Regions from separate parts of the Streptomyces albireticuli genome, predicted to be linked through region 1. Evidence: riboswitches for the same ligand, from Rfam matches in the RefSeq annotation. Region 1 holds a riboswitch; each other region holds the start of a gene.
What was found. A riboswitch is a leader RNA that binds a small molecule or an ion and turns the genes downstream of it on or off. The one in region 1 is predicted to bind cobalamin.

Region 1 (7,061 bases):
CGCGGTCGCGCTGTACGGGCTGATGGAGGACGCGGCCACCGCGGAGATCGCCCGCTGCCGGATCTGGCAGTGGCTGCGGCACGGCGTGATCGACCGCGCGGAGGTGCTCACGGTGCTCGACGAGGAGACGGCGGCGCTGGCGGCGGACGACCCACGGGCCCTCGCCGGGCAGGCGCGCGACGTCTTCGTCCGTACGGCCCTCTCCGGCGAACTCCCCGGCTTCTTCACCACCGACGCCTACACCCGGCACCTGGTGCGCCGCCCGGCGGTGCGCTCATGAGCGCGCGCTTCGGCAGGGCCGGGGTGGTCGGCGGCGGCCAGATGGGCGCCGGGATCGCCGAGGTGTGCGCGCGGGCCGGCCTCGACACCGTGCTCTGCGAGGCCGACGGCCCCGCGGCCCGGCGGGCGCGCGAACGGGTCACCCGGTCCCTGGAGCGGGCCGTCGAACGCGGCAAGACCGACCGGTCCGCCGCCGAGGACGCGCTGGCCCGGATGGTCTTCACCGGGGACCTCGACGACCTGGCCGACCGTCAGCTCGTCATCGAGGCCGTCGTCGAGGACGCGGAGACCAAGACCCGCGTCTTCGGCGCCCTCGACAAGATCGTCGAGGATCCGGCGGCGGTGCTCGCCTCCAACACCTCCTCGATCCCCGTGATGCGGCTCGGCACGGCGACCCGGCGCGCCGACCGGGTGCTGGGCCTGCACTTCTTCAACCCGGTGCCCGTGATGCCGCTGGTGGAGATCGTCACCTCGCTGCACACGAGCGCCGAGGCGGCCGCCCTGGCCGAGGAGTTCGCGACCGCGACCCTGGGCAAGACGGCGATCCGGTCCCAGGACCGGGCCGGGTTCGTCGTCAACGCGCTGCTCATCCCCTACCTCCTGGCGGCCGTGCGGATGGCGGAGTCCGGCTTCGCGTCCGCCACGGACGTCGACGAGGGCATGGAGCTGGGCTGTGCGCACCCGATGGGGCCGCTCAGACTGGCCGATCTCATCGGCCTCGACACGGTCGCCGCCATCGCCCAGTCCCTCTACGACGAGTTCAAGGAGCCCCTGTACGCCCCGCCGCCGCTGCTCCGGCGGATGGTCGAGGCCGGGCTGCTCGGACGGAAGTCGGGCCGGGGGTTCCACCGGTACGACAGAGACTGACCCGGGCTGAGGGGCCCGGGTCACCGCCGGGGGGCGGCGGCGCCGGGTCGGCGGCCGCCGCCGCCTTCCGGCCCGCGCCGGCGGCCCGCCACGTGTCCCAGATCACCATCCGGTGGGTGGACGGGGCTGTCAGGGGCCGGGCCCAGCGCCTAGGCTGACGGTGCAGCTGGTTCGCCCTGCCCGCCAGGCAGGCGCGTCGCAAGAGGGAACCCGGTGGGAATCCGGGACTGCCCCGCAGCGGTGAGCGGGAACGACCGCCGTCATCAGCACTGGCCCGACGAGGGCCGGGAAGCGACGGCCAGTAGGAGCCTCGTGTCCCACGAGACGTGCCCGCGAGTCCGAAGACCTGCCACTGCCCGCGCGCACGGACGCGCGCGGAGATCCCGGTGACCTCGAGGGCGGGTCGGCGCACATATCAGGCGGTCGCACACGGCGGTTTCCCTCCGTCGTCGTGGTCCCGCCCGGTTCGCCGTCCCTTCGCGCCCTCACCCCGTCCCCGGGGTCGTATCGGAAGAAGCTCGCGAAGGAGAGTTCCGTGACCAGCAAGTCCGCAGCCGCGGCAGCACGGGCCACCGTGTACGGCTACCCCCGCCAGGGCCAGAACCGGGAACTGAAGAAGGCCGTCGAAGGTTATTGGAAAGGCCGTGTCGACGCCGCCGAACTGCGCCGTACGGCAGCCGGGTTGCGCGCCACGGCCTGGCGCCGGCTCGCCGAGGCCGGCGTCGACGAGGTGCCGACCGGCGACTTCTCGTACTACGACCACGTCCTGGACACCAGCGTCATGGTGGGCGCGATCCCCGCCCGGCACCGCGCCGCCGTCGAGGCGGACGCCCTGGACGGCTACTTCGCGATGGCCCGCGGCACCCAGGACGTGGCGCCGCTGGAGATGACCAAGTGGTTCGACACCAACTACCACTACCTCGTCCCCGAACTGGGCCCGGACACCGTCTTCACGGCCGACTCCACCCGGCAGGTCGCCGAGTTCGCGGAGGCCGCCGCCCTGGGCCTGACCGCGCGCCCCGTCCTCGTCGGTCCGGTCACCTACCTCCTGCTGGCCAAGCCCGCGCCGGGCGTCGCGGCCGGCTTCGACCCGCTGACGCTCCTGGACCGGCTGCTGCCCGTCTACGCCGAGGTGCTCGCCGACCTGCGGGCCGCCGGCGCGGAGTGGGTCCAGCTGGACGAGCCGGCGCTCGTCCAGGACCGCACCCCGGCCGAGCTCAACGCCACCGCGCGCGCCTACCGGGACCTGGGCGGGCTCACCGACCGGCCGAAGCTCCTGGTCGCCTCCTACTTCGACCGGCTCGGCGCGGCCCTGCCGGTGCTGGCCAAGGCGCCGGTCGAGGGGCTCGCCCTCGACCTGACCGGCCCCGCCGCCGCCAACCTCGACGACCTCGCGGCGGCCGGCGGTCTGCCCGGCAAGCGGCTCGTCGCGGGCGTCGTCGACGGCCGCAACGTCTGGATCAACGACCTCACGGCGTCCCTCGCCACCCTCGCCACGCTCCTCGGCCTCGCCGGCCGGGTGGACGTCGCGGCCTCCTGCTCGCTGCTGCACGTCCCCCTGGACGCCGCCGCCGAGCGCGACGTCGACCCCCAGATCGCCCGCTGGCTGGCCTTCGCCCGGCAGAAGACCGCGGAGATCGTCACCCTGGCCCGGGGCCTCGCCAAGGGCACCGGCGCCATCGCGGCGGAACTCGCCGCCAACCGCGCCGACCTGGCCTCCCGGGCCGGTTCCGCGCTCACCCACGACCCGGCGGTGCGGGCCCGCACCGCCGCGGTGACCGACGCCGACGCCCGGCGCTCCCTGCCGTACGCCGAGCGGGCCGCCGCCCAGCGCGCCCGTCTCGGCCTGCCGCTGCTGCCCACGACCACGATCGGCTCCTTCCCGCAGACGGGCGAGCTGCGCGCCGCCCGCGCCGGTCTGCGGGCCGGCCGGATCGACACTGCCGCGTACGAGCGCCGGATCGAGGACGAGATCCGTGAGGTCGTCTCCTTCCAGGAGAAGACCGGCATCGACGTCCTGGTGCACGGCGAGCCCGAGCGCAACGACATGGTGCAGTACTTCGCCGAGCGGCTCACCGGCTACCTCGCCACCCAGCACGGCTGGGTCCAGTCGTACGGCACCCGCTACGTCCGGCCGCCGATCCTCGCCGGGGACATCTCCCGCCCGGAGCCGATGACCGTGCGCTGGACGTCCTTCGCCCAGTCGCTGACCGACCGCCCCGTGAAGGGCATGCTCACCGGGCCCGTCACCATGCTCGCCTGGTCCTTCGTCCGCGACGACCAGCCGCTCGGCGAGACCGCCCGCCAGGTCGCGCTCGCCCTGCGGGACGAGGTCGGCGACCTCGCGGCCGCGGGCAGCCCGGTGATCCAGGTCGACGAGCCGGCGCTGCGCGAGACGCTGCCGCTGCGCTCGGCGGACCACGCCGCGTACCTGGCCTGGGCCACGGAGGCCTTCCGCCTGAGCACGTCCGGCGTCGGCCCGGACGTCCAGATCCACACCCACATGTGCTACGCGGAGTTCGGCGACATCCTCCAGGCCATCGACGACCTCGACGCCGACGTCATCAGCCTGGAGGCCGCCCGCTCCCACATGCAGGTCGCCGGCGAACTCGCCACGGCCGGCTACCCGCGCGAGGTCGGCCCGGGCGTCTACGACATCCACTCGCCCCGCGTCCCCGGCACGGCGGAGGCGGCGGCCCTGCTGCGCAAGGGCCTGGAGGCCATCCCGGCGGAGCGGCTGTGGGTGAACCCGGACTGCGGCCTGAAGACGCGGGGGTGGCCGGAGGTGCGGGAGTCCTTGGAGAACCTGGTGGCGGCGGCGCGGCAGGTCCGTGACGGGCTGCCGACGACGTCCTGAGGGCGGGGCGCCTGCGGCGGGCTTGTTCCCCACCCCGCCCCTTCCCGTAACCGGGGGCTTCGCCCCCGGGCCCCCGGTTCCGCGCTGACGCGCGGTGTCCTCAAGCGCCGGACGGGCTGATTTTCAGCCCGTCTGGGGGCACCTCCCAGCGGTAGCTGGGGGAGCTTGAGGACCGGGGTCCGGGGCGGAGCCCCGGTTCGGGAAGGGGCGGGGCTGGGGAAAAGCCCCGCGCAGCGGCACCCGTCCCCCGCTGCCCCGCCCCCTACCCCAGCTCCAGACTCGTCACCCCGAACCCCCGCTCCGCCCGAACCTCCCGCACCGCCCCCGTATACATCCGCACCGTGTGCGAACTCGCCTTCAACCCCCGCCCCAGAACCAGCGCATGCCCCGCCCCATGCGGCTCCGGCACGTCCACGCACACCTCCTCGTCCGCCCCCACCGCCCCCACGAGCGCGTCGAACAGCGCCTCCGCCCCCTCCGCCGTGTCGGCGAACAGCGGCCCGACGCGGTGCCCGCTGCGCGCGGGGCGGATCACGCCGTATCCGGCGATCTCACCGTCGCGCAGGTAGGCGTAGGCCGTGTGGCCGGGCGCGCTGAGCCAGCGGGTGAGGAAGGCGCGCCGGTCGGCGGGGAAGCACTCCTGGTCGTAGGCGGCGATCGCGTCGAGGTGGGCGGGGGTGACGGGCACGACGCCGGGCGCCGTCGGGGCGCCGGTCCGCTCGGGGCGGCCGGAGTAGCGGATCGTGTCGTGGGCGGTGACGAAGCCGGAGCGCCGGTACGTCGCCTGCTGCGCGGGCACGGCGTCCAGGCCGACCGTGCGGTCCCCGGCGTGCGGGAAGGCCGCGCGCCAGGTGGCCAGGCCCAGCCCCTTGCGCCGGTGTCCGGGGTGGACGAGGTAGTAGCCGAGAAACGCGTACCGCGGCGAGTAGGTGACGATCGAGAGCGCCGAGACCGGCTTGTCGTCGATGCGGCCGAGGAAGAACCCGGCGGGGTCGGTGGGGTGGAAGCAGGCGGTGTCGCCGGAGCCGGGGTTCCACCCCTCTTCTGCGGCCCACTCCGCCACGTGGTGCCAGTCGTCCAGCGAGGCGCGGGTGACGGTGAGCGCGTCGAGGGGGTTCATAGTGTTCCGTTCGTCCCTTCACACAGGTTTCGGGTGCGGTGCGGTCCGCCGCGCACGGCCTGGGCCGTGCGCGGCGACCGGGTCGGTCGGGCTTCCGCCGGGGCTCAGATGAGGTCCATGGCGGCCACCTCGTCGGGGCGGCCGTAGCTGACGGGCCCCTGGAAGCGGTGCCGGGCGCTGGCGAACCACCACACCGTGGCGATGAACAGGACGACGCCCAGGGCGATCGGCGCGTAGTTGAAGGAGGTGGCGGTGATCGGGGAGGCCTGGGGCAGCATGAACAGCACGTTGCTGATGACGATCCAGGTCACGGCGATGCCCGCGACGAGCTTGCCGTAGCGGCCGAGGTTCCAGGGGCCGGGCTGGAAGTCGTCCAGCCGCAGGCGCAGGAAGATGGGCACGCCGTAGGCGAGGAAGAGCCCGACGACGTTGACGCTGACGACGGCGGTGAAGGCGGTGTGGGACCACCAGCCGGGCAGGACCAGCACCAGGGGGCAGGCGGCGGCGAGCCACACGGCCTTGACGGGGGTGCGGGTGCGCGGGGAGACCGAGTGCCACCAGCGGGAGCCGGGCATGGCGCCGTCCCGGGAGAAGGCGAAGATCTGCCGGGTGTTGCTGGTCATGTTGGCCAGGCCGCAGAACAGCATGGCGCCGATCACGATCAGCAGGAGCAGCTTGGCGGTGCCGGCGCCGAGCGCGTCGACGAGGATCTGCACCGGCGGCGCCGAGGCGGCCGCCTCCTGGGCGTAGTCGCGGATCGCGTAGACGAGGGCGAGCATGAGGATGAGGCCGGCGAGCGCGGAGCAGGCGATGGCCCGCATGATGCCCCGGGGGGCGTTGACGGTCGCCTTCACGGTCTCCTCGGACATGTGGAAGCTGCCGTCGAACCCGGTGAAGGTCCAGCTGGTGACGAGCAGGCCCAGCATTCCGCCGTAGATGCCGTTGGTGAAGCCGGTGTTGTTGACGAAATGGGTGACGAAGGACGCCGACTGGTGCTGGTCGGGAATCACGGTCAGGGCGGCGACGATCACCACCATGCCGATCAGCAGCCACCACACGGATATCCGGTTCACTATGGCGACCAGCTGCACCGTATAGGTGTTGGCCAGCGCCTGGAGGACGAGGATCACGGCGGTGATGCCGACGGCGTGCCGCGGGTCCGGGTGGTAGGAGGGCCACTGCATGGCGATGAAGGCCTGGATGAAGGTGGCGGCGGCGTAGTTGGTCGCGGCCGTGCCGCCGACCTGGCCGACGAAGTTCAGCCAGCCCGTGTACCAGGACCAGGCGCCGCGGTGCCGCTTGGCGAGCTTGCCGGCGGAGAAGTAGAGGGCGCCGCTGGTCGGGTAGGCGGAGGCGATCTCGGCCATCGCGGCGCCGACGAAGAGCACCATCACCGAGACGCCGATCCAGCCGAAGACGAGGACGCGCGGGCCGCCGGCGCCCATTCCGAAGCCGAACGAGGAGAAGATGCCGGAGATGATGTTGATGATGGTGAAGGAAATCGCGAAATTGTCGAAGGCCCGGAAGCGGCGGGTCAGTTTTCGCGGGTAACCCATGGCGTGAAGTGTGGCGTCGTCGTCGAGGACGACGGGGACCGCGGGCGAGTGACGGGCTCTCGTGCGGGCGAGAAATCCGGGACCGGACACAACCGCGACCTTTCCTGAGGAGTGGACAGAAGGCGGGGACAGAAGGCGGGGACAGAAGGCGGGGACAGGGCAAGAGAGTTAAGAAACAAGAAAAGGGGACAAAAGCAGGAGTGGGCGGACCGTACCCGCGCGGGCGACGTCCGTCAGGCGGCCCCCGGCACCGGAAGTCCGCACATGCGCCGGACCTTGGTCAGCTGCTCCTCCGGGTCGCCGAACATGCTCCAGGGCATTCTGGAGGCGTACGGGCCCATGGCCGTGAGGACGGCCCGCGCCTCGAATTCGCACTGCGCCA
Region 2 (7,061 bases), 4.6 Mb from region 1:
GGCCACGCGGCAGCTCGTCTCGAACGTACCGCTGACCGCCGGGGACGCCTTACGCGTACGGGACGGCGGACAGCCAATCGGCTCGGACGCCCCCGAGCACCCCGCACCGACTCCACGAAAACCGGCCGTCGGTGAGCCGACCCCCCGGTCCGTCGGTCGTCCCCATAAGAAGACAGGGGAGAACACCTCCCACCCTCCCCACCCGCTCGCCGAGCGCGGCGCCCGGGCCCTCGCCGCCGTGTCTCACGCCGAGCGGCGGCTGCGGCTGTCCGGGCGGGACGTCGCGCGGCTCGCCCCGCTGGCGGCGGAATGGCTGCTGCGCGGCGCGACGTCGGCCGATCTCCGGGAGGCGCTCACCCATGGCCTGCCCGAGCGGGTGCACTCCCCCGCCGGGATCGCCCGCGACCGGCTGCTGCGGAAGATGCCCGATCCGGTGGCCGTCACCCCGTCCGCGCCCCCGCCCCGCCCCTTGCGGCTCTGCACCGGCGGGTGCGGCCGCATGATGCGGCCGGTGTCCGACGAGACCCGCTGCCGGGACTGCCGTACGCACACGGCCGCCACCCCCGACGGCGCCGTCGCCGCCACCCTGCGCGGTGTCGCCGCCGTACGCGAGTCCTTGCGCGGCCGTCATGCCTTACCGCCCCACCCCTCATCCGGAACGGTAACCGCCGGTTACTGAAACCCCCTCCCCCGAACTCACCGTCCGTGCACGGCACTTCCCGGCCAGATGACATTGCCATACCGATATACGGACAGGGGGTGACTCCCACCGGGACGTCGCCTAGATTTCCTGCGCATCACGCAGTGATCACACAGGGGGGAGTCACCAGCATGACGGAACCACCGACAGGGACACCGGAGGACGGTGGCCGGAAGGCCACCGCCGCCGTGACCGTCCCGATGATCGTGGCGGGCATATGCCTGGCCATACCCTTCGTCGCGATGCTGTGGGTCGACTCCTACTCCCGGCTCACGCCCGCCTTCATCGGCATCCCGTTCTTCTACTGGTACCAGATGCTGTGGGTGCTGATCTCGACCCTGCTGACGGTCGTCGCGTACACCATCGTCCGGCGCCACGAGCGGCTCGCGCGGGCGCGCAAGGCGGGTGAGCGGGCATGAAGGACGGCGTGAACGGCGTGGCACTCGCCGTCTTCATCTTCTTCTTCCTCGTCGTCACCGTCATGGGCTTCGTCGCCTCGAAGTGGCGCCGCGCCGAGAACGCGGACAGCCTCGACGAGTGGGGGCTCGGCGGCCGGTCCTTCGGGACGTGGGTGACCTGGTTCCTGCTGGGCGGCGACCTCTATACCGCGTATACGTTCGTGGCCGTCCCGGCCGCCATCTACGCGGGCGGCGCGGCCGGCTTCTTCGCGGTGCCGTACACGATCCTGTGTTACCCGCTCGTCTTCACCTTCCTGCCCCGGCTCTGGTCGGTCTCGCACAAGCACGGCTACGTGACCTCCTCGGACTTCGTCCGCGGCCGGTTCGGGTCCAAGGGCCTGTCGCTGGCGCTCGCGCTCACCGGCATCCTCGCGACGATGCCCTACATCGCCCTCCAGCTCGTCGGCATCCAGGCGGTGCTGGACGTCCTCGGCGTGGGCGGCGGCTCGAACTGGTTCATGAAGGACCTGCCGCTGCTGATCGCGTTCGGTGTGCTCGCGGCGTACACCTACTCCTCCGGGCTGCGGGCCCCGGCGCTGATCGCGTTCGTCAAGGACGCCCTCATCTACATCGTGATCATCGTCGCGATCATCTACATCCCGATCCGGCTGGGCGGCTTCGACCACATCTTCAGCGCGGCGGGCGACGCCTTCGCCGTCAAGAACCCGGAGACGGGCAAGCCGCGCGGCTCCCTGGTGAGCGGGCCGGACGCGCAGTGGGCGTACGCGACGCTCGCGCTGGGCTCCGCGATGGCGCTCTTCCTCTATCCCCACTCGGTGACGGCGGTTCTCTCCAGCAAAGGCCGCAACGTCATCCGCCGGAACACCACGATCCTGCCGCTGTACTCGCTGATGCTCGGGCTGCTGGCGATGCTCGGCTTCATGGCGATCGCCGCCGGGATCAAGGTCAAGAACGGGCAGCTCGCCATCCCCCAGCTGTTCGAGGACATGTTCCCGGACTGGTTCACGGGCGTGGCCTTCGCCGCCATCGGCATCGGCGCCCTGGTGCCGGCCGCGATCATGTCCATCGCGGCGGCGAACCTTTTCACCCGCAACATCTACAAGGACTTCATCAAGCCGGACGCCTCGCCCGAGCACGAGGCGAAGGTCTCCAAGCTCGCCTCGCTCCTGGTGAAGGTCGGCGCGCTGGTGTTCGTCCTGACCATGGACAAGACGGTCGCGATCAATTTCCAGCTGCTGGGTGGCATCTGGATCCTCCAGACCGTGCCCGCCCTCGTGGGCGGCCTCTTCACCCGCTGGTTCCACCGCTGGGCGCTGCTCGGCGGCTGGGTGGCCGGCATGGCCTACGGCACCTGGCGGGCGTACGACACGCCGAGCGCCACCCAGGATCATTTCGGCAATACCAACCTCATCCCCCTTATCGGGGAAAAGGGCTATATCGGGCTGACCGCCTTCGTGCTCAATGTGATCGTGGTCATCGTCCTGACCTTCGCCCTCAGGGCCCTCGGCGCGCCCGACGGCGTGGACGAGACCAAGGCCGCGGACTACACCGCGGACGCCGGCGACCCGGGCGTCCGGCAGGAGCTCCCGCCGGCCACCGCGGGTGCCCCGGGCGGCCACTAGGAGCCCCCAGGAAGGCCCGCCCGGACCAGGCCGGTCCGGCGCCCCCGGCCGGGGCCCGCAGGGCCGCCGCACCCCCTCGCAGGGGCGCGGCGGCCCTCTCTCGTGCCCGGCGCCAAGGCCCGGAATCCTGGGCCCTGTTAGCACATTCCGACCCGCGCGATTACCGCGTGACACAAGATGTGGTGGTGCGTGCGACGGCCAGCACTAGATGTATGCTCGTCCTCGCTGTCGTCGCAGGGGAATCCGGTGGAAATCCGGAACTGTCCCGCAACGGTGCATGTATGCCGTAATGACGCATGCAGGAGTCCGAGTACCTGCCGACAGCACGCCCACCGCCGAGCCCCCGCTCGTCACCGGGCGTTTTGCATTCGTCCGGGCCTCGCGGGTTGGGTCGATGGACGCTTACGAGCATGCCCTGGTGCTGTCAGGCATGCCCGTACGCGCCCGTCGCGCGCCACCCGCCCGGCCCCCTGCCGAGCGAGGGAGAGCCTCAGTGACCATCGCGCCCGCCGATCCGGTCTCAGCGTCCGCGGAAGCGACCGGCGGCCCCGGGACCGCGCTGCTGCGCACCCTGACCGACCTCACCGCCGATCTGCCCGCCACCGACCCCGGAAAGGTCGCCGCCGCCGCGCTGCGCGGCCGCCACCCGGGTTCGGACGAGGCCGAGCTGCGGTCCCTGGCCACCGAGGCCGCGGCCGGCCTGATCTCCGAGGAGCCCCAGTACTCCCGGCTCGCCGCCCGGCTGCTCACCCGCGCGATCGCCGACGAGGCGGCCGGGCAGGGCGCGACCTCCTTCTCCGCCTCCGTCGAGGTGGGTCACCGCGAGGGCCTGATCGCCGACGAGACGGCCGCCTTCGTGCGCGCCCACGCCGCGCGCCTGGACGCCCTCGTCGAGCGGGCGATGGCCGACGGCGCGGACGACCGCTTCGGCTACTTCGGCCTGCGCACCCTGCACAGCCGCTACCTGCTGCGCCACCCGATCACCCGGCAGGTCGTCGAGACCCCGCAGCACTTCCTGCTGCGCGTGGCCTGCGGCCTGGCCGAGGACCACTCGGAGCGCGCCCTGGACGACGTGGCCGAGCTGTACGGGCTGACCAGCACCCTCTCGTACCTCCCCTCCTCCCCCACGCTCTTCAACTCCGGCACCCGCCACCCGCAGATGTCGTCCTGCTACCTGCTGGACTCCCCGCTGGACGAGCTGGACTCGATCTACGACCGCTACCACCAGGTGGCCCGGCTGTCGAAGCACGCCGGCGGCATCGGCCTGTCGTACTCGCGCATCCGCTCCCGCGGCTCGCTGATCCGCGGCACCAACGGCCACTCCAACGGCATCGTGCCGTTCCTGCGCACGCTCGACGCCTCCGTCGCCGCGGTCAACCAGGGCGGCCGGCGCAAGGGCGCGGCCTGCGTCTACCTGGAGACCTGGCACGCGGACATCGAGGAGTTCCTGGAGCTCCGCGACAACACCGGTGAGGAGGCCCGCCGCACGCACAACCTCAACACCGCGCACTGGATCCCGGACGAGTTCATGCGCCGCGTCGAGGCCGACGCCGACTGGTCGCTGTTCTCCCCGGCCGACACGCCCGAGCTGGTCGACCTGTGGGGCGACGAGTTCGACGCCGCTTACCGCAAGGCCGAGGCCGACGGCAAGGCCGTCAAGACCATCCCGGCCCGCGTGCTGTACTCCCGGATGATGCGCACCCTCGCGCAGACCGGCAACGGCTGGATGACCTTCAAGGACGCGTCCAACCGCACCGCGAACCAGACGGCCGAGCCCGGCAAGGTCGTACACTCCTCGAACCTCTGCACCGAGATCCTGGAGGTCACCGACGACGGCGAGACCGCCGTCTGCAACCTCGGCTCGGTCAACCTCGCCGCCCACCTGGGCACCGACGGCGACATGGACTGGGAGAAGCTCGACCGTACGGTCCGTACGGCCGTGACGTTCCTCGACCGCGTCGTGGACATCAACTTCTACCCGACCGAGCAGGCCGGCAACTCCAACAGCCGCTGGCGCCCGGTGGGCCTGGGCCTCATGGGTCTCCAGGACGTCTTCTTCCGGCTGCGCCTGCCCTTCGACTCCGCCGAGGCGAAGGAGCTGTCCACCCGGATCTCCGAGCGCATCATGCTCGCGGCGTACGAGGCCTCCGCCGACCTCGCCGAGCGGCACGGCCCGCACCCGGCCTGGTCCGCGACCCGCACCGCGCGCGGCGTGCTGCACCCGGACCACTACCCGAACGCCGAGCAGCGCTGGGCCGACCGCTGGGGCGCCCTGCGCGCCCGCATCGCCCAGGTCGGCATGCGCAACTCGCTGCTGCTGGCCATCGCGCCGACGGCCACCATCGCCTCCATCGCGGGCGTGTACGAGTGCATCGAGCCGCAGGTCTCCAACCTCTTCAAGCGCGAGACCCTCAGCGGTGAGTTCCTCCAGGTCAACACCTACCTGGTGGAGGACCTGAAGAAGCTCGGCGTCTGGGACCGCACCACGCGGGACGCGATGACCGACGCCAACGGCTCGATCCAGGACATGAACTGGATCCCGCAGGAGGTGCGCGACCTCTACCGCACCGCCTGGGAGATCCCGCAGCGCGCCCTGATCGACATGGCCGCGGCCCGTACGCCGTACCTGGACCAGAGCCAGTCGCTGAACCTCTTCATGGCCTCGCCGACCATCGGCAAGCTCAGCTCGATGTACGCGTACGCCTGGAAGCAGGGCATCAAGACGACGTACTACCTGCGCTCGCGCCCGGCGACCCGGATCGCCCGCTCGGCCTCGGCCGCCGCCACCATCCCCGTCCAGCAGGTCACCCCGGACGCCGACGCCGTCGCCTGCTCCCTTGAGAACCCCGAGTCCTGCGAGGCCTGCCAGTAATGTCGTCCGAACAGAAGAACCTGCTCGACCCGGGCTTCGAGCTGACGCTGCGCCCGATGCGGTACCCGGACTTCTACGACCGCTACCGCGACGCGATCAAGAACACCTGGACCGTCGAGGAGGTCGACCTCCACTCGGACGTCGCCGACCTCGCCAAGCTGTCCCCGGGTGAGCAGCACATGATCGGCCGTCTCGTCGCGTTCTTCGCGACCGGCGACTCGATCGTGGCGAACAACCTCGTGCTGACGCTGTACAAGCACATCAACTCCCCCGAGGCGCGGCTGTACCTGTCGCGGCAGCTGTTCGAGGAGGCCGTGCACGTCCAGTTCTATCTGACGCTGCTCGACACCTACCTCCCCGACCCGGAGGACCGCGCCGCCGCCTTCGACGCGGTCGAGAACATCCCCTCGATCCGCGAGAAGGCCCAGTTCTGCTTCAAGTGGATCAACGAGGTCGAGAAGCTGGAGCGGCTGGAGACGAAGGCCGACCGCCGTCGCTTCCTGCTCAACCTGATCTGCTTCGCGGCCTGCATCGAGGGCCTGTTCTTCTACGGCGCCTTCGCCTACGTGTACTGGTTCCGCAGCCGCGGCCTGCTGCACGGCCTGGCGACCGGCACCAACTGGGTCTTCCGCGACGAGTCCATGCACATGGACTTCGCGTTCTCCGTCGTGGACACCGTCCGCGAGGAGGAGCCGGACCTGTTCGACGACGAGCTCCAGCAGCAGGTCACCGACATGCTCAAGGAGGCCGTCGAGTGCGAGCTCCAGTTCGCCCGCGACCTGTGCGGTGAGGGCCTGCCGGGCATGAACACCGACTCCATGCGCGAGTACCTCCAGTGCGTCGCCGACCAGCGTCTCCAGCGCCTGGGCATCGCCCCGGTGTTCGGCTCGGAGAACCCTTTCTCCTTCATGGAGCTCCAGAACGTCCAGGAGCTGACCAACTTCTTCGAGCGCCGCGCGTCCGCGTACCAGGTGGCGGTCGAGGGTTCGGTGGGCTTCGACGAGGAGTTCTAGACCTCGCGAGCCCCGGTACCGAGGCCCGTCCCCTTCCCAGGGGGCGGGCCTCGGCCCGTTTCTCCCGCTCCGGTCAGCGGCCGAGCCTGGCGAGGGCCGTGGCCGTCGTCTTCTTGAAGGCGGGGACGGGCGCGTCGGCCCAGCGGCCCATCCGGCCCCAGTGGACCAGGGTGACCTTCGTCCCGGAGCGGCCCACGGCGAAGAGGTTGATGTCCCACGACGACTGCGGGTGGACCGACTGCATCCCGAGGACGCGGCCGCCGTCCCCGGCGTTCACCGCCCCGAAGTCCCGCATCTCGGCCTTGGCCCGCGGCTCCTGCTGGACGACCCGGGCCGCGCAGCCCCTGAGGGACCTCTCGGCCGCGCGGACCAGCGCGGCGGCCTGCGCCTCGCCGGCCGCGGTGAGCGTCACCTGGTCCGCGCCGGTGTCCAGGT
Region 3 (7,061 bases), 1.4 Mb from region 1:
GGTCGTGGCGGACGTGGACGCGCACCACCGCCGGGCGGCGGAGTACGGGGTGGAGATCCTGATGCCGCCGACGGACCAGGACTACGGCTCGCGGGACTACATGGCGCGGGATCTGGAGGGCAACGTGTGGAGCTTCGGGACGTACGTGCCCGGCGGGTGACCGTGGCGCCCGGCCGGGGCCCCGCCGGGGCCCCGGTCCGCGCGCCACGGGCGGGCGGCGTCAGACCCCGCCCGTGTGGACCTGGAAGGCCGCCCTGCGCATCGCCTTGGCCAGGGCCGGGTCCGGGTGGGCGGCGGCCAGGGCCACGAGCACCTGCACGGTGCGGGGGTGCCCCACGGCCCGTACCTCCTCCAGGAGGCCGGGGACCGTGCCCTGCACGGCCGAGTCGAGGTGGCGGACCAGGAGGCGGCTCTCGCCGTGGTCGGCGACGGCCGCGGCGGTGTCCACCCAGAGCCAGGTGGCCTCCTCGCGGGTGAGCACCTCGGCCGCCTGCTCCGGGTCGCGGCCCTCGTGCTCGGCGAGCCAGAGCAGGGCGTACGGGCGCAGGCCCGGCTCGTCGGCGACGGCCCGGACGGCGGGCTCGGCGGCCGCCCCGACGGCGCGCAGCGCCTCGAAGGCCAGGCCCCGCACCAGGGCGTCGTCGCCGCGCGCGGCGTCCAGGAGCTCGTCGAGGGCGCCCCGGGTGGGCCGGGCGGCGAGCCAGGCGCGGTACTCGGCGCGGGCCGGGCCCGGGGTGAGGTCGGCGCAGCCGCGCAGCATGGCCTCGGCGGAGAGCTCGATGTTGCCCGCGGGGCTCTGGGCGGCGACGCAGATCTGTTCGAGCTTGACCCACACCGCCCAGTTGCCGAGGGGGGTCAGCTGGGCCTCGGCGCCGGGGCCGCCGCTGCCGCGCATGACGAGGGCGCCGACGGAGGCGAGGCCCTCCAGCGCCCAGCCGAGCAGCTCCGGCAGCGGGTCGGCGTCACCCGGGCGGGCCGGGTCGGGGGCGGGAGGGGGCACGGGGGTGCCGTAGGGGACCTCGCAGCGCTCGGCGCGGATCTCGGCCACGCGCTGCTGGAGGAGGTCGAGGAGCATCGGGACGGCGACGGGGCCGGCCGACAGGTGCATGACCGACAGCAGCTGCGGGGCGGCCTCGACGACCTCGGCGGCGACGGTCGGGTCGGTGCCGGCGGGCGCCGGGTGGGCGAGGGACCAGGCGTCGAAGAGCGCGACCCAGCCGCGCAGGACGGCGCCGTCGTCGCGGTCCCACGCGGTCAGCCGCCAGCCGGGGCGCGCGGCGTCGCCGTGCAGCTCGACGAGGCCGGCCAGCCGGGCCCGGTCCCAGTCGGACCGCACCTGCCGGGCCGTCAGTCCCAGGGCGGCGGCGGCCCGCTCGGCGGTCGTACCGGCGAGGCCGCCGCCCTCGCCCGGACGTGGCCGGGCGCCGCGGCCGCACTCGTCGGCGGCCCAGCGGGCCACGCGGACGGCGCCGATGAGACCGCATCTGGCCTGCCGGGCGAGTTCCGCCGGGGCCGGGGTGCCGGCGGGTGGGCGGGGCGCCGGTCGGGAGCCACGATTGGCCACGGCCCGGCGGGCAGCGGCGATCGGCTGTCGGGGGACCAGTCTGAGCCGGGAGTCGCGCGGAGTACGGGACGTCACAGGAGCAGTCTTGCCGTTGACGCTCCGAAAACCCAATCGGAATCAACAAGGCGGCCTTCCGCCACCCTCACCGGCCGCTGAATACGGCCTGACCAGGTCTCACATCAGCGGTATGAGGAATCGGCGCAGGGACTCCTCGTAACCGGCCGGGTGGGCATTCCACATCGCGGCGTGGGGGGCGTGCCGGACGGCGTGCAGGTGGATCAGACCGGGGCGGCGGGCGGCGAGTTCGCGGGAGGCGTGCCAGGGCGCGAGGGTGTCGTCGGGGCCGTGCACGATCAGGGTCGGCACGTCGGGGCGCGCCGGGTCGACGGCGCGGGCGAGGGCGTCGGGGTCCAGGCCCGTCCTGCCCTGCGCGGCGCGGACGGCGAGCGGGACCAGCGCGGCGGGCAGCCGGCGGGCGGCGGCGAGGGCGCGCAGCGTGGCGGGCCAGTCGAGGACCGGGGAGTCGAGGACGAGGCCGCCGACGCGGTCGCGCACACCGGATTCCGAGGCCGCGAGGAGGGCCATGGTGGCGCCGGTGGACCAGCCGTGCAGGACGACGTGGCGGGCGCCGTAGCGCACGGCGTAGCGGATGGCGGCGTCGAGGTCGCGCCACTCCGCGGCGCCGAAGCGGCCGATGCCGTCCGGCGACCGGGGCGCGCCCGGGTCGCCGCGGTAGCCGAGGTCGAGGACGGGGAGCCGCTGCCGGTGCAGGAAGGGCATGACGACCATGGGGTGCTCCCGGGTGGTGCCCAGGCCGTGCACGGTGATCACCCAGGTGTCGCGGTCGCCGGGGACGAACCAGGCGGGCAGGGGCCCCAGCTCGCCGGGGACGGCGACGTCGGCGTGGTCGAGGCCGAGGGCGTCACGCGGGTTGCCGAGGTGGACCTGCGGCGTGAGCCACACCCTGGCGCCGGGCTCCAGGACGCCGTGGGTGACGCGCTCCAGGCGGCGCACGACGCAGTCGGCGGGGTGCGGGGCGCCCTCGACGACGGGGCCGACGACGGCGTGCAGGCCGCGCGCGGTCAGGCCGTAGGTGCCGCGCCGCAGCGCGGCGATCGAGCGGGTGAGGGTGACGCGGTCGCCGTCGACGGCGTGGACCGTGAGCGCCGGCTCGCCGGGGAGCGGGCGGCCGGGGACGGGGCGCAGGGCCACGTCGCTCGCGTACCGTCCGGCCGCCACCGCGGCCGCTCCGGCACCTACGAGGGTGGTGACGGCCGTGGCCGCCACTGGACGTACACGCATCCCTTCCAGTGTGGTCCGCCCGAGCCCACCCGGCCAGTGGGCGCGTCCCGGCCCCGCACTCCAGCCCGTCCGGCGTTCCCGCGGTCCAGCCCGCCCGCCAGTGCCCCCACCTCAGCCCGTCCGGCGATTGAGGACATCGGGAAGGGGCGGGCAGGGGAAAGAGCACCCGCCCGCACCCACTACCCGCGCGACCTCCCGTAGCCGCGGAGCTTCTCCGCCGCCGCGTCCAGCTCATCCGGCGTGAGCAGCGAGGGCGTACGCCCCGGGACGCCGGAGGCCGTGAGCCAGAGCCGGCACATCCACTCCAGTTGCGCGGTGCGGTCGTAGGCCTGGTCGAGGCCTGTGCCATATGTCACCGTGCCGTGGTTCCGCAGCAGGCATCCGCTACGGCCGTCGAGCGCCCGCAGCATGTTCGCGGCCAGTTCGTCGCTGCCGTAGAGGGCGTACTCGGCGACTCTCACCGGGCCGCCGAGCAGCCCGGTCAGGTAGTGGACCGGGGGCAGCTCGTCGACGAGGGTGGAGACGGCCGTCGCGTGGACGGCGTGGGTGTGGACGACGGCGCCGGCGTCCGTGGAGCGGTAGACGGCGAGGTGCATCGGCAGCTCACTGGTGGGCGGGAGCCCGCCGAGGACCTGCCGGCCGGCCAGGTCGACGGCGACCGCGTCCCCGGGTCCGAGCCGGTCGTACGGGATTCCGCTAGGGGTCACCAGCACCAGGTCGCCGACCCGCGCGGACACATTGCCCGAGGTGCCGACGACCAGCCCGTCGGCGACGGTGCGCCGTGCCGTGGCCAGGACCTCCGCCCACGCGGTCCGTACGCTTTCCCGATCTTCCATGGGTTCTCGCCTCCGGTTCACGCCACCGCTCCGCCCGTTCCAGTTCACCTTCCGTTCACCAAGGGTCTTTACGGTCGCCGCTGTACTGACCATCGAGCTGATTGCCTGGGTGAATGGAACACATCACGCTTCTCATCGGGATCGTGATCGTCACGGCCTTGGTGTTCGACTTTACGAACGGCTTCCACGACACGGCCAACGCCATGGCCACCACCATCTCCACCGGGGCCCTCAAGCCCAAGACCGCGGTGGCCATGTCTGCGGCGCTGAACCTCGTCGGCGCGTTCCTCTCCGTCGAGGTGGCCAAGACCATCTCCGGCGGGATCATCGACGAGACCGCGGGCATCAGACCTGAAGTGATCTTCGCGGGACTGATCGGTGCCATCGTCTGGAATCTGCTGACCTGGCTGGCCGGCCTCCCCTCGAGTTCCTCGCACGCCCTCTTCGGCGGCCTGATCGGCGCGACCATCGTCTCGGTGGGCTTCGACGCGGTCAACGCCGACAAGGTCGTCATGAAGGTCCTCATCCCGGCGGTCGCCGCCCCGCTGGTGGCCGGTCTGGCCGCCACCCTGGCGACCCGGCTCACCTACCGCCTGGCCAAGGGCCGGGACGAGAAGGAGACCGCCAAGGGCTACCGCACCGGGCAGATCGCCTCGGCCGCCCTGGTCTCCCTCGCCCACGGCACCAACGACGCCCAGAAGACGATGGGCGTGATCACCCTCGCGCTGGTCGCCGGCGGCGTCGTCGCCCCGCACTCCGACCCGCCGATGTGGGTCATCGTCTCCGCGGGCCTGGCCATCGCGGCCGGTACGTACCTCGGCGGCTGGCGCATCATCCAGACGCTCGGCAAGGGCCTCACCGACATCAAGCCCGCGCAGGGCTTCGCCGCCCAGACCGGCGCCGCGACGGTGATCCTCGCCTCCTCGCACATCGGCTTCGCGCTCTCCACCACCCAGGTCTGCTCCGGCTCGATCATGGGCGCCGGCCTCGGCCGCAAGGGCGGCGTGGTCCGCTGGTCGACCGCCGGCCGCATGGTCCTGGCCTGGGGCCTGACGCTGCCGGCCGCGGGTCTGGTCGCCGGTGGCGCGGCCCTCCTGGCCGACCAGGGCGACTGGGGCGTCGCCACCGTCGCCGTCCTCGGCGTGGCCGTCTCCGCCGGCATCTGGCTGGCCTCGCGCCGCAAGCCGGTCACCCACGACAACGTCAACGAGATCGACGCCCCGGAGCCCGCGTCCGCCGAGCCGGCCGGTGTCGTCACCGCCGCGCTCCAGGCCGTCGCCCCGCCATTGGCCGGCCCCCTCTCCCCCGTGGCCGCCGTGGCCCCCGAAGCCGGGCGCGCACCCGCCGCCGCGGCGAGCTAAGGAAGAGACACCATGCAGATCGACTGGGCAGCTCTCGGCCAGGTCTTCGGCGTCAGCCTCGTGGTGACGGTCGGACTGGTCGGCGTGTTCACGCTGGGCATCGTCGGTACGTCCCGCAAGCCGGCCGAGGCCGCCGGCGGCGACGCCGCGGCCACCGAGCCGACGGCGGTCGCGCGGACCGGCGCGTACGCCTGCTTCGCGCTGTGCGCGGCGGCCGTCGGGTACGGCATCTACCTGATCGTCGCCTAGCCTCCCGGGGCGAGTCCCCGACCCCTCGGCCCCGGACGCCGGCCGGGCTGGATCTCCAGCCCGGCCGGCGTTCCGCGTACCGGGCCGCGCCCGCGCCCCGGGAGGCGAACCCCAGCTCAGAGGTGAGTTGACGGCCGTTCACGGCCCATGGTGGACTTCCGGGGCCAAACGGCGACAGCAGAGGAAGCCGGTGCGAGTCCGGCGCGGTCCCGCCACTGTCACCGGGGAGCGTCCTCCACCGAGGGCCACGGTCCGCCTGCCGGACCGGAAGGCCGGAACGACGCCGATCCGGGAGCCAGGAGACTCTGGTCGCCGGTCACGTCGAGCCAGGGCGCGGACCCTGAGTGAGGACACACCCCCATGCCCGGCTGCCGCCGCACCCCCTCCCGCGTCCCACGCGCCCCCCGGCTCCCCTTCCGAGGCGCGACGGCGGCCTGACCGATGCGTCCCTTGCACGCCGATCACCTCGGTTTCGCGTGCGGCGCCGCGCTCGGCTTCCTCGGCGACCTCGCCCTCGGCGACCCCCGCCGCGGCCACCCCGTGGCCGCCTTCGGGAAGGCCGCGCACGCCGTCGAGGAGCGCCTGTGGCGCGACCACCGCGGCTACGGCGCCCTGCACACCCTGCTCTGCGCGGGCGGCACCGTGGCCGGCGCCGCGCTGCTGACCCGCGCCCTGCGCCCCTCCCGCCGCGCCCGCGTGGCCCTGACCGCCGCCGCCACCTGGGCGGTGCTCGGCGGCACCTCCCTGGGCCGTGAGGCGCGCGCCGTCGGCGGCGCGCTGGAGGCCGGCGACCTGGAGGTCGCCCGGGAGCGGCTGCCCCACCTGTGCGGGCGCGACCCGCAGGCGCTGGACGGCCCGCAGATCGCGCGCGCGGTCGTGGAGTCCGTCGCCGAGAACACCTCCGACGCCGTCGTGGGCGCCCTCGTCTGGGGCGCCGTCGCGGGCGTACCGGGCCTGGCCGGCTTCCGGGCCGTGAACACCCTGGACGCGATGGTCGGCCACAAGTCGCCGCGCCACCGGCGGTTCGGCTGGGCCTCCGCCCGGCTGGACGACGTCGTCGGCTGGCCGGGCGCCCGGCTCACCGCCGCCCTGACCGTCCTCGCCGGCCCCGACCGGCGCGGCGCCTGGCGGGTGGCCCGCCGGGACGCGGGCCGGCACCCGAGCCCGAACGCCGGCCCGGTGGAGGCCGCCTTCGCCGGAGCCCTCGGCGTCCGCCTCGGCGGCACCCTCGCCTACGCGGGCCGCGTCGAGCACCGGCCCGTGCTCGGCGGCGAGAACCGCCCGGTGGAGGTCGCGGACATCGAACGCGCGGTGCGCCTCTCGCGCCGGGTGTCGCTGCTGGCCCTGGGCACCGCGATAGCGGCGCGCACGGTGGGCAGCCTTTGCAGCAGGGCCATCACGTCCAGGAGCACGTCCAGGAGGAGCAGCCGGTGACAGCGGACAGGAGCGGGCGTACGGGCCCGCTGGGCGGAGGCCTGCTGGTGGCCGGGACCACCTCGGACGCGGGCAAGAGCGTGGTCACCGCCGGCATCTGCCGCTGGCTGGTCCGCAAAGGCGTCAAGGTCGCGCCGTTCAAGGCGCAGAACATGTCGCTGAACTCGTTCGTGACCCGCGAGGGCGCGGAGATAGGCCGCGCGCAGGCGATGCAGGCCGCGGCCGCCCGCGTCGAGCCGACGGCGCTCATGAACCCCGTCCTGCTCAAGCCCGGCAGCGACCGCAGCAGCCAGGTGGTGCTGCTGGGCAAGCCCG
Region 4 (7,061 bases), 6.3 Mb from region 1:
GGGGATCGCTCTGGCGGGAGTTACGGGCGGGGCTGCCCGCCTCCGTCGGCTACGTCCAGGGCGCGGCCGTCGAGCGGGTGCTGCCCGGACCGGACGGCGCCGCGCTGCGGTTCGCCGACGGGCGCACCGAGCGCTTCGACCTGGTCGTCGGCGCCGACGGCTACCGCTCGGCCGTCCGGGCCGCGACCCGGGCGGCCACCGTGCCCGCGTACGCCGGCTATCTGGCCTGGCGCGGCACCCTGCCGGTGGAGCTGCTGCCCGGCCCCCACGACGCCTGGCCCGAGCACGACGCCGCGACCGTCGTCTTCCCCGGCGGCCATATGATCGTCTACCGCATCCCCGGCCCGGGCGGCCGGGGCACCTCCGCGAACTGGGTCTTCTACACCGCGCCGCCCGCCTCCGTCGGCCCGGCCCTCCGGGACGCCACCAGCCTGCCCGCCGGCACGGTCACCGACGAGCTGGTCTCCCACCACGCGGCGGTCGTCGAGGAGCGCTTCCCGCCGTACTGGCAGGAGGTCGTCCGGCGCACGCCCCGGTCCGGCACGTACGTCCAGCCGATCTACGACCTGGCCGTGCCGCACTACGGCGAGGGCCGGCTCGTCCTCGCCGGGGACGCGGCCGCCGTCGCCCGCCCGCACTCCGGCAGCGGCGCCGTGAAGGCCCTCCAGGACGCCGCGGTGCTGGAGCGGGTGCTGCGCGAGGAGCCGGACCTGGACGCCGCGGTCCGTGCCTACGACGCCGAACGGTCGCCCACCGGCCGGGCCGTGGTCGGCGTCGGCCGCCGGCTCGGCCGCGCGCAGGTGCAGGCCACCCCCGACTGGGCGGCCATGGACCAGGAGGCAGTCGACACCTGGTGGCGCACGGCGGCCGACGGCGGCCGGGGCTTCGGCGGGCAGGCCCTGACGGGGCCTCGGGAGTGACCCGGAAGGCGCGTTCCGGAGTGCGTCCGGCGACGGGGCGGGGCGCTTATTGCACATCTATGGCAACTGCCACATCCTTGCCACAAGCGCCGGTCGGAGCGCTATGGTGGCCCGGCCGTGGTGTTCGGGAAGACCGGTGACAGGCCCTCGTGGCCCGAGTCCGGAGCGGCCCTCGCCACTGTGATCGGGGAGTTCCCGTTCCGTTCCGCGCGCCGCCACGGCGCGCGGAGCCACTGGCCGCAGCCCGCGGCCGGGAAGGCAGGGGCGGGCGCGCGCGAACCCGTAAGCCAGGAGACCGGCCACGGCATCACGCGATGATCCACGAGGTGCTTGGAGCGTTCACCCCCGATGACCCTGCCCACCGACGCCCCCGGCGCCGCCCCCACCGAAGCCCCCGGCGGCGCGCTGCCCGCCTTCCGGTGGCGCCGCCAGGACACCGTACGCACCGCCGGCCTGCTGGCGGTCGTCGCCGCCCTGCACGTCGTCGCGTTCGGCGTCCTCTATCTGCTCGTCGTCCCCGACCACTACACCGTGGGCTCCAAGGTCTACGGGGTCGGCCTCGGCATCACGGCCTACACCCTCGGCATGCGGCACGCCTTCGACGCCGACCACATCGCCGCCATCGACAACACCACCCGCAAGCTGATGGCCGACGGCAAGCGCCCGGTCTCGGTCGGCTTCTGGTTCGCGCTCGGCCACTCCAGCGTCGTGGTGGCCATGGCGGCCCTGGTCGCGGGCGGCACCCAGGCCGCGGGGACCCTCCTCGACGAGGAGTCCACCACGCACCAGACCCTCGGCGTGGTCGGCACCACCGTCTCCGGCGGCTTCCTCTACCTCATCGCCGCCCTCAACCTCGTCGCCCTCGCGGGCATCCTGCGCATCTTCCGCGCCATGCGCGAGGGCCGCTACGACGAGCGGGAACTGGAGCGCCACCTCGACTCGCGCGGCTTCATGAACCGGATCCTCGGCCGCTTCACCCGCTCCATCACCCGCCCCGGCCAGATGTACCCGCTGGGCTTCCTCTTCGGCCTCGGCTTCGACACCGCCACCGAGGTCACCCTCATGGTGATGGCGGGCAGCGGCGCCGCCGCCGGCCTGCCCTGGTACGCGATCCTGTGCCTGCCGCTGCTGTTCGCCGCCGGCATGAGCCTCTTCGACACCCTCGACGGCACGTTCATGAACTTCGCCTACCAGTGGGCGTTCTCCAACCCCGTCCGCAAGGTCTACTACAACCTCACCATCACCGGACTGTCGATCGCCGTCGCCTTCCTCATCGGCACCATCGAGCTGGTGAGCGTCCTGCACGAGAAGCTCGGCCTCGACGACGCGCTGACCGGCTGGATCGCCGGCCTGAACCTCGACAACGTCGGCTTCGTGATCGTCGGCCTGTTCGTGGTCGTGTGGGCGGCGGCGCTGGCGTACTGGCGCTTCGGCAAGGTCGAACAGCGCTGGGCGGCGCGCACGTCGACCGCGGCGCCCAAGGGCTGAGGGGCGCACGACGCGGAGGGGCCGGGAGGAGCCCCGGTGCGTAGCGGGCGGGGCGCCGGGGAAGGCGCCCCGCCCGTCACCGCCTAGGCCGCCGCACCCCGCCCCGGCGGGAACGGCACGGCGGCCAGCACCGGGAGCAGCCACTCCTCCTCGTGGTCCAGATGGGCCGTCAGCTCCGCCACCATCCGCGCCAGTTCCGCCCGGAACCGCACGGGATCCGCCGCTCCGATGTCCCCCAGCAGCGCCAGCAGCTCGTCCTTGACACGCGCCACCGTCCGGTGTTCCTCCCGGAGCCGGCCGAGCGCGTCACGCAGTCGCGGGTGGTGCTCCGCGAGCGCGGGGAAGACATGGGCGTCCTCGCCCGTGTGATGGAACGTCAGGGTCCCGCAGAACGCCAGGCAGTGCTGCCTGATCTGCATGCCCAGCCCCGGCGCCGGCGGTTCGCCGGGGCCCCGGTGGGCCGCGACCGCCGCCAGATGGGCGTCGGTCTCGGCGAATACGTGCTTCAGCTGCGCGCGCAGCCAGGTGTGGACCTCCAGGAGCTTGTCGGCGAGGGTGACGACCTCGCGGGGGCCTCCCGCGTCCGCGTGCTCGGCGCGCTCCAGTGCCACGACGGGCAGGAGGCGGGAGGTCCGCTCCTGGTATGCGGCGTAGCCGGGCTCGGCCCGGGTCACCCGCGCGAACAGCCGGTCGCGCCGGGCGCCCTCGGCGGGGACCGCGACGGCCTCGAACTCCTCGGTGCCCAGCTCCACCCGCACCAGGGGATGGGCGAGCAGGTTGTGGTACCAGGCGGGGTGGGCGGGGGCGCCGAGGTTGGAGCCGACGACCAGCAGGAGCCCCTCGTGGCGGACGTAGCCGAGGGGAGTGGTGTGCGAGGCGCCCGATCGCGCGCCGGTGGTGGTCAGCAGCAGGAGGTCACCGCCCTCGAAGGGGCCGCCGACCTTTCCTCCGTTGGCGCGGAACTCCTCGATGACGGACTGGTTGAACGATATGGGCATGACGGTGTGGGCTCTCCGGAGCGGGTACGTGAGCCGCGGTCGATCGCGGCGAAGTGATGGTGAAGAGCGCGACGGGGCGCGCCGAGGCGCGGCGGCGTGCGGAAAGAGGCACGCGGCGGCGCCGTACGGTCAGGCGCTGCCTGTGAAGTGAGAACTCATGGGAAGACCCTTTGAGGAAAGGTGTCTCGCCCGATCGCCGGCCTGCCCACTGCTCTTCGGCCGGCGTCACGCGGACACGCGCCCCATTAGAGCCATGTGCCGGTGCTCATGTCAATGCGGATGAGGCGCCTCCGCGTCGCTGCCGGCACCCCTGCGCGTCCGGCGCCGCCGCCCGTTCCGCCGCTCAGCGGGGGAGGGCGGCCGCCTCGCTCCCCTCGGCCGCGCTCGCGGGAAAAGGCTGGTCGTGACCGGCGGTGGGGGAGGCGCACACCCCGAACCAGGCGGCGACCCCGAGGACGACTGCGACGAAGCGGCGCATGCGAAGTTCCTTCCGGTGCGGGAGAGTCGGCGCGAGCGGGCGGCTCGGCGGCCGGGTCGCCCGAGGGCTTCCCAGCCGCCGGGACGCGCATGCGGTACTCACCCGAACGGGGGCGGCGGGCGGGGTCCGTGCCCTACGTTCAGGTGAACTCCGGTGGGTTTCCCGGCCCTTGGGTGAGTGGGCGGGGCTCAGCCGCCGGGTGTGTCCTGCGGTGCCCGAGCGGCCCGCGGGCGGGTGTCCGGGCGTTCGTCACGGCGACGCGGCCGGCAGCACGACCTCGAAGCGGCAGCCCCCGGGCACGTTCCGGACCGCCGCCCGGCCCGCGTGGGCCTCGACGATGCCGCGGACGATCGCCAGGCCCAGCCCCGCCCCCGCCGGAGGCGTCCGCGCCTCCGAACCGCGCCAGCCGGTGTCGAAGACGCGCGGCAGGTCCTCCTCCGGGATGCCGCCGCAGCCGTCCGTGACGGACAGGACGACCGTGTCCGCGTCGCGGCGCGCCGCCACGGCGACCGTGCCGTCGGCGGGGGTGCGGCGGATGGCGTTGACGAGGAGGTTGCCCAGTACGCGCGTCATCTCCTTCCCGTCCACTTCGACCGGCACCGGGTCCACCCGGTCCCCGACGAGCCGGACGCCGTGCTCGCGCGCCAGCGGCCCCGCGCCGGCGAGGGCGTCGCCCACCAGGTCGTACACCGACATCCGGCTGGGGGTGAGCGGCAGCGCCCCCGCGTGGATGCGGGAGAGCTCGAAGAGGTCCCCGACCATGGAGTTGAGCCGGTCGACCTCGGTGCGGATCTGCCGGAAGTAGCGCGGGGGATCCTCGGCGACGCCGTCCTCCAGCGCCTCCGACATCGCGCGGAGCCCGGCCAGCGGGGTCCGCAGGTCGTGCGAGATCCAGGCGACGAGCTCGCGCCGGGACGTCTCCAGCGCCTGCTCGCGCTCCCGTGACCGCGCGAGCTTCTCGCTCGTCGCCGCGAGCTCACGGCCGAGCGCGGCCAGTTCCGCCGTCGCGTCGCCGGCGGGGGCCGCGAAGCTGCCGTCGTCGCCGAAGGACCGCGCGGCGAGGGTCAGGGCGTTGCTGCGGGCCACCACCCACCGGCCGAGCAGCAGCGCGGTGGCGAGGGAGACGACGGCGGCCATCGCGCAGACCGTGGTCACGACCGTCAGGTCGTGCGAGGAGAGGAACATCGCCCGGGCCACGGCCAGGGTGCCCGCCAGCATCGCGGTCACCGAGACGGCCGCGACCACGGTCAGGGCCACGGCCACCGAGCGGTGGCGCAGGGCGCGCAGCGCGAGGGCGCCCAGCAGCCCGGCCGCGGCGGCGCCCAGGAAGGCGAACAGGGCGATCAGCAGGACGTCACGCATCGCGGGCCCCGTTTCCGGCAGCGCCTCCGGCCGTGTCCCCGGCGGTCTCCCCGGCCGTGCCCGCTCCCGTTTCCCCGGCCGTGCCCCCGCCTGTGTCCCTGTCTGTGTCTCCGCCCGTGTCGAAGCGGTACCCCACGCCCCAGACGGTCCGGATCAGCCGTGGCCGCGCGGGATCGTCCTCGACCTTGGCGCGCAGCCGTCGTACGTGCACGGTCACGGTCGACAGGTCGCCGAACTCCCACCCCCACACCTCGCGCATCAGCTCCTCGCGGCCGCACGCCCGCCCCGGGTGCCGCACGAGGAACGCCAGGAGGTCGAATTCCCGCAGTGTGAGGGCGAGTTCGGCGCCGTCCTTGGTAGCGCGGCGGGACGCGGGGTCGAGCGCGATCCCGCCCGCGCGCAGGGGTGGCGCCGCCGCGGGACCGGAGGACGCGACCGTCGCCCGCGCCTGCGCGCGGCGCAGCACGGACGTGACGCGCAGCACCAGCTCGCGGGGGCTGAAGGGCTTGGTCACATAGTCGTCCGCGCCGACCTCCAGGCCGAGGATGCGGTCGTCCTCGTCGCCGCGCGCGGTCAGCATGATGACCGGTACGGGCCCGTGCGCGCGGAGCCTGCGGCAGACCTCGAGGCCGTCCATGCCCGGCAGCATCAGGTCGAGGACGACCAGGTCGGGCGGGAACGCGGCGGCCCGCTCCAGGGCGGCGGGCCCGTCGGCGACGCGGTCGACGGCGAAGCCGGCCCGGCCGAGGTACCCGGCCACGACCTCGGCGACGGTCGGATCGTCGTCGACGACGAGGACGCGGGCGGTGTGGTGCGTGAAGTGCATGCGGCAAGCGTCGCACCGCGGCGGCGCGGACGCCCGGCCGGACCGGGGCCGGCGGCTCGGTCCCGGTCCGGCGCCGCCCGGGGGCTCAGACCAGGTTCTTCTCCAGCGCCGCGATGTACTTGCGGATCGAGTGGTCGCGTACGCCGTCGCTCGCCGGCGCGAGGGGGTCCGCGGAGAGGCCCTTGGCACGGTCGGCCAGGCCGCCCAGGAGACTCATGCTCTCGTGGACCTTGCCGCGGGAGTCGATGTACCGCAGGTTCTCGACGTGGGTGTAGGCGGGCTCCGGAGGCAGTTGCGGCACGATGTCGTTGTTGTTGACGAAGCGGTACATGCGCTCCTTGAAGCCCTTGTTGTACGCGGTGGCGAGCAGCCGGTCGCAGGTGCGCGGCTGGCCGAAGGTGCAGACGCCGTCCGCGCGCAGCCGCGGCTCCTCCAGGTACATCCGCGCCGCGGCGAGCATGGCCAGGGCGCCGCCGAGGCTGTGCCCGGTGAACCACACGCTCTGCCCGTCGGTGCGGAACTCCGCGAGGGCCTTCTTGACGTCGGGGAAGATGGAGTCCAGCGCCTCCCCGAAGCCGTAGTGGACGTAACCGGTCCGTCCCGGTCCGGGCCAGGGCGGGGTGGTCGCGTCCGAGAGCCAGTCCCGGATCTGCGCGGGCTCCGTGCCGCGGAACGCGGTGATGATCATGTGGTCGCTGGCGAGGGTGAACGCCTGTGTGTCCTCCAGCGGGAACGGCGGTGTGAACCGGGTGCGGTGGTGGCGCACGCGGTCGAAACCCCAGTGGGCGGCCCGTTCCTCGATGGTGGCCTCGTCCTTGTAGGCCAGGTCGGACGCCTGGGCCAGCCAGTAGGCCTGGGTGAGGCCGCAGGTGCTGGCGTGGTGGTCGATCGTGGACGGTACGGGCACGGCGGGTTCCTCCTGGGTCGGTACGGACACCGCCTCCCCGGCGGCGTTCGCGCGCGGGGGAGGCACCGCTGGATGTCGTATC

Region 2: linked by a shared signal. The riboswitch ahead of SMD11_RS11350 (ribonucleoside-diphosphate reductase subunit alpha) and the one ahead of metE (5-methyltetrahydropteroyltriglutamate--homocysteine S-methyltransferase) in region 1 are both predicted to bind cobalamin.
Region 3: linked by a shared signal. The riboswitch ahead of SMD11_RS25390 (cobalamin biosynthesis protein) and the one ahead of metE (5-methyltetrahydropteroyltriglutamate--homocysteine S-methyltransferase) in region 1 are both predicted to bind cobalamin.
Region 4: linked by a shared signal. The riboswitch ahead of SMD11_RS04215 (HoxN/HupN/NixA family nickel/cobalt transporter) and the one ahead of metE (5-methyltetrahydropteroyltriglutamate--homocysteine S-methyltransferase) in region 1 are both predicted to bind cobalamin.

Annotation. Positions count from the first base shown of each region.
Region 1 is NZ_CP021744.1:7,284,696-7,291,756, reverse strand. Features, by position in the region: gene aceB (malate synthase A) at 1-280, shown strand, start outside; gene SMD11_RS31330 (3-hydroxybutyryl-CoA dehydrogenase) at 277-1,146, shown strand; cobalamin riboswitch at 1,314-1,498, shown strand; gene metE (5-methyltetrahydropteroyltriglutamate--homocysteine S-methyltransferase) at 1,682-4,003, shown strand; gene SMD11_RS31320 (GNAT family N-acetyltransferase) at 4,266-5,123, opposite strand; gene SMD11_RS31315 (amino acid permease) at 5,228-6,679, opposite strand; gene SMD11_RS31310 (hypothetical protein) at 6,913-7,061, opposite strand, start outside.
Region 2 is NZ_CP021744.1:2,721,397-2,728,457, forward strand. Features, by position in the region: gene SMD11_RS11335 (hypothetical protein) at 1-679, shown strand, start outside; gene SMD11_RS11340 (DUF3311 domain-containing protein) at 832-1,119, shown strand; gene mctP (monocarboxylate uptake permease MctP) at 1,116-2,741, shown strand; cobalamin riboswitch at 2,937-3,078, shown strand; gene SMD11_RS11350 (ribonucleoside-diphosphate reductase subunit alpha) at 3,235-5,613, shown strand; gene SMD11_RS11355 (ribonucleotide-diphosphate reductase subunit beta) at 5,613-6,626, shown strand; gene SMD11_RS11360 (hypothetical protein) at 6,700-7,061, opposite strand, start outside.
Region 3 is NZ_CP021744.1:5,867,793-5,874,853, reverse strand. Features, by position in the region: gene SMD11_RS25420 (VOC family protein) at 1-160, shown strand, start outside; gene SMD11_RS25415 (hypothetical protein) at 221-1,639, opposite strand; gene SMD11_RS25410 (alpha/beta hydrolase) at 1,739-2,866, opposite strand; gene SMD11_RS25405 (class II aldolase/adducin family protein) at 3,046-3,702, opposite strand; gene SMD11_RS25400 (inorganic phosphate transporter) at 3,816-5,063, shown strand; gene SMD11_RS25395 (hypothetical protein) at 5,076-5,312, shown strand; cobalamin riboswitch at 5,492-5,618, shown strand; gene SMD11_RS25390 (cobalamin biosynthesis protein) at 5,763-6,746, shown strand; gene SMD11_RS25385 (cobyric acid synthase) at 6,776-7,061, shown strand, end outside.
Region 4 is NZ_CP021744.1:964,884-971,944, reverse strand. Features, by position in the region: gene SMD11_RS04220 (FAD-dependent monooxygenase) at 1-920, shown strand, start outside; cobalamin riboswitch at 1,022-1,239, shown strand; gene SMD11_RS04215 (HoxN/HupN/NixA family nickel/cobalt transporter) at 1,269-2,408, shown strand; gene SMD11_RS04210 (nitroreductase/quinone reductase family protein) at 2,492-3,406, opposite strand; gene SMD11_RS36795 (hypothetical protein) at 3,750-3,884, opposite strand; gene SMD11_RS04205 (sensor histidine kinase) at 4,134-5,246, opposite strand; gene SMD11_RS04200 (response regulator transcription factor) at 5,239-6,072, opposite strand; gene SMD11_RS04195 (lipase family protein) at 6,158-6,979, opposite strand.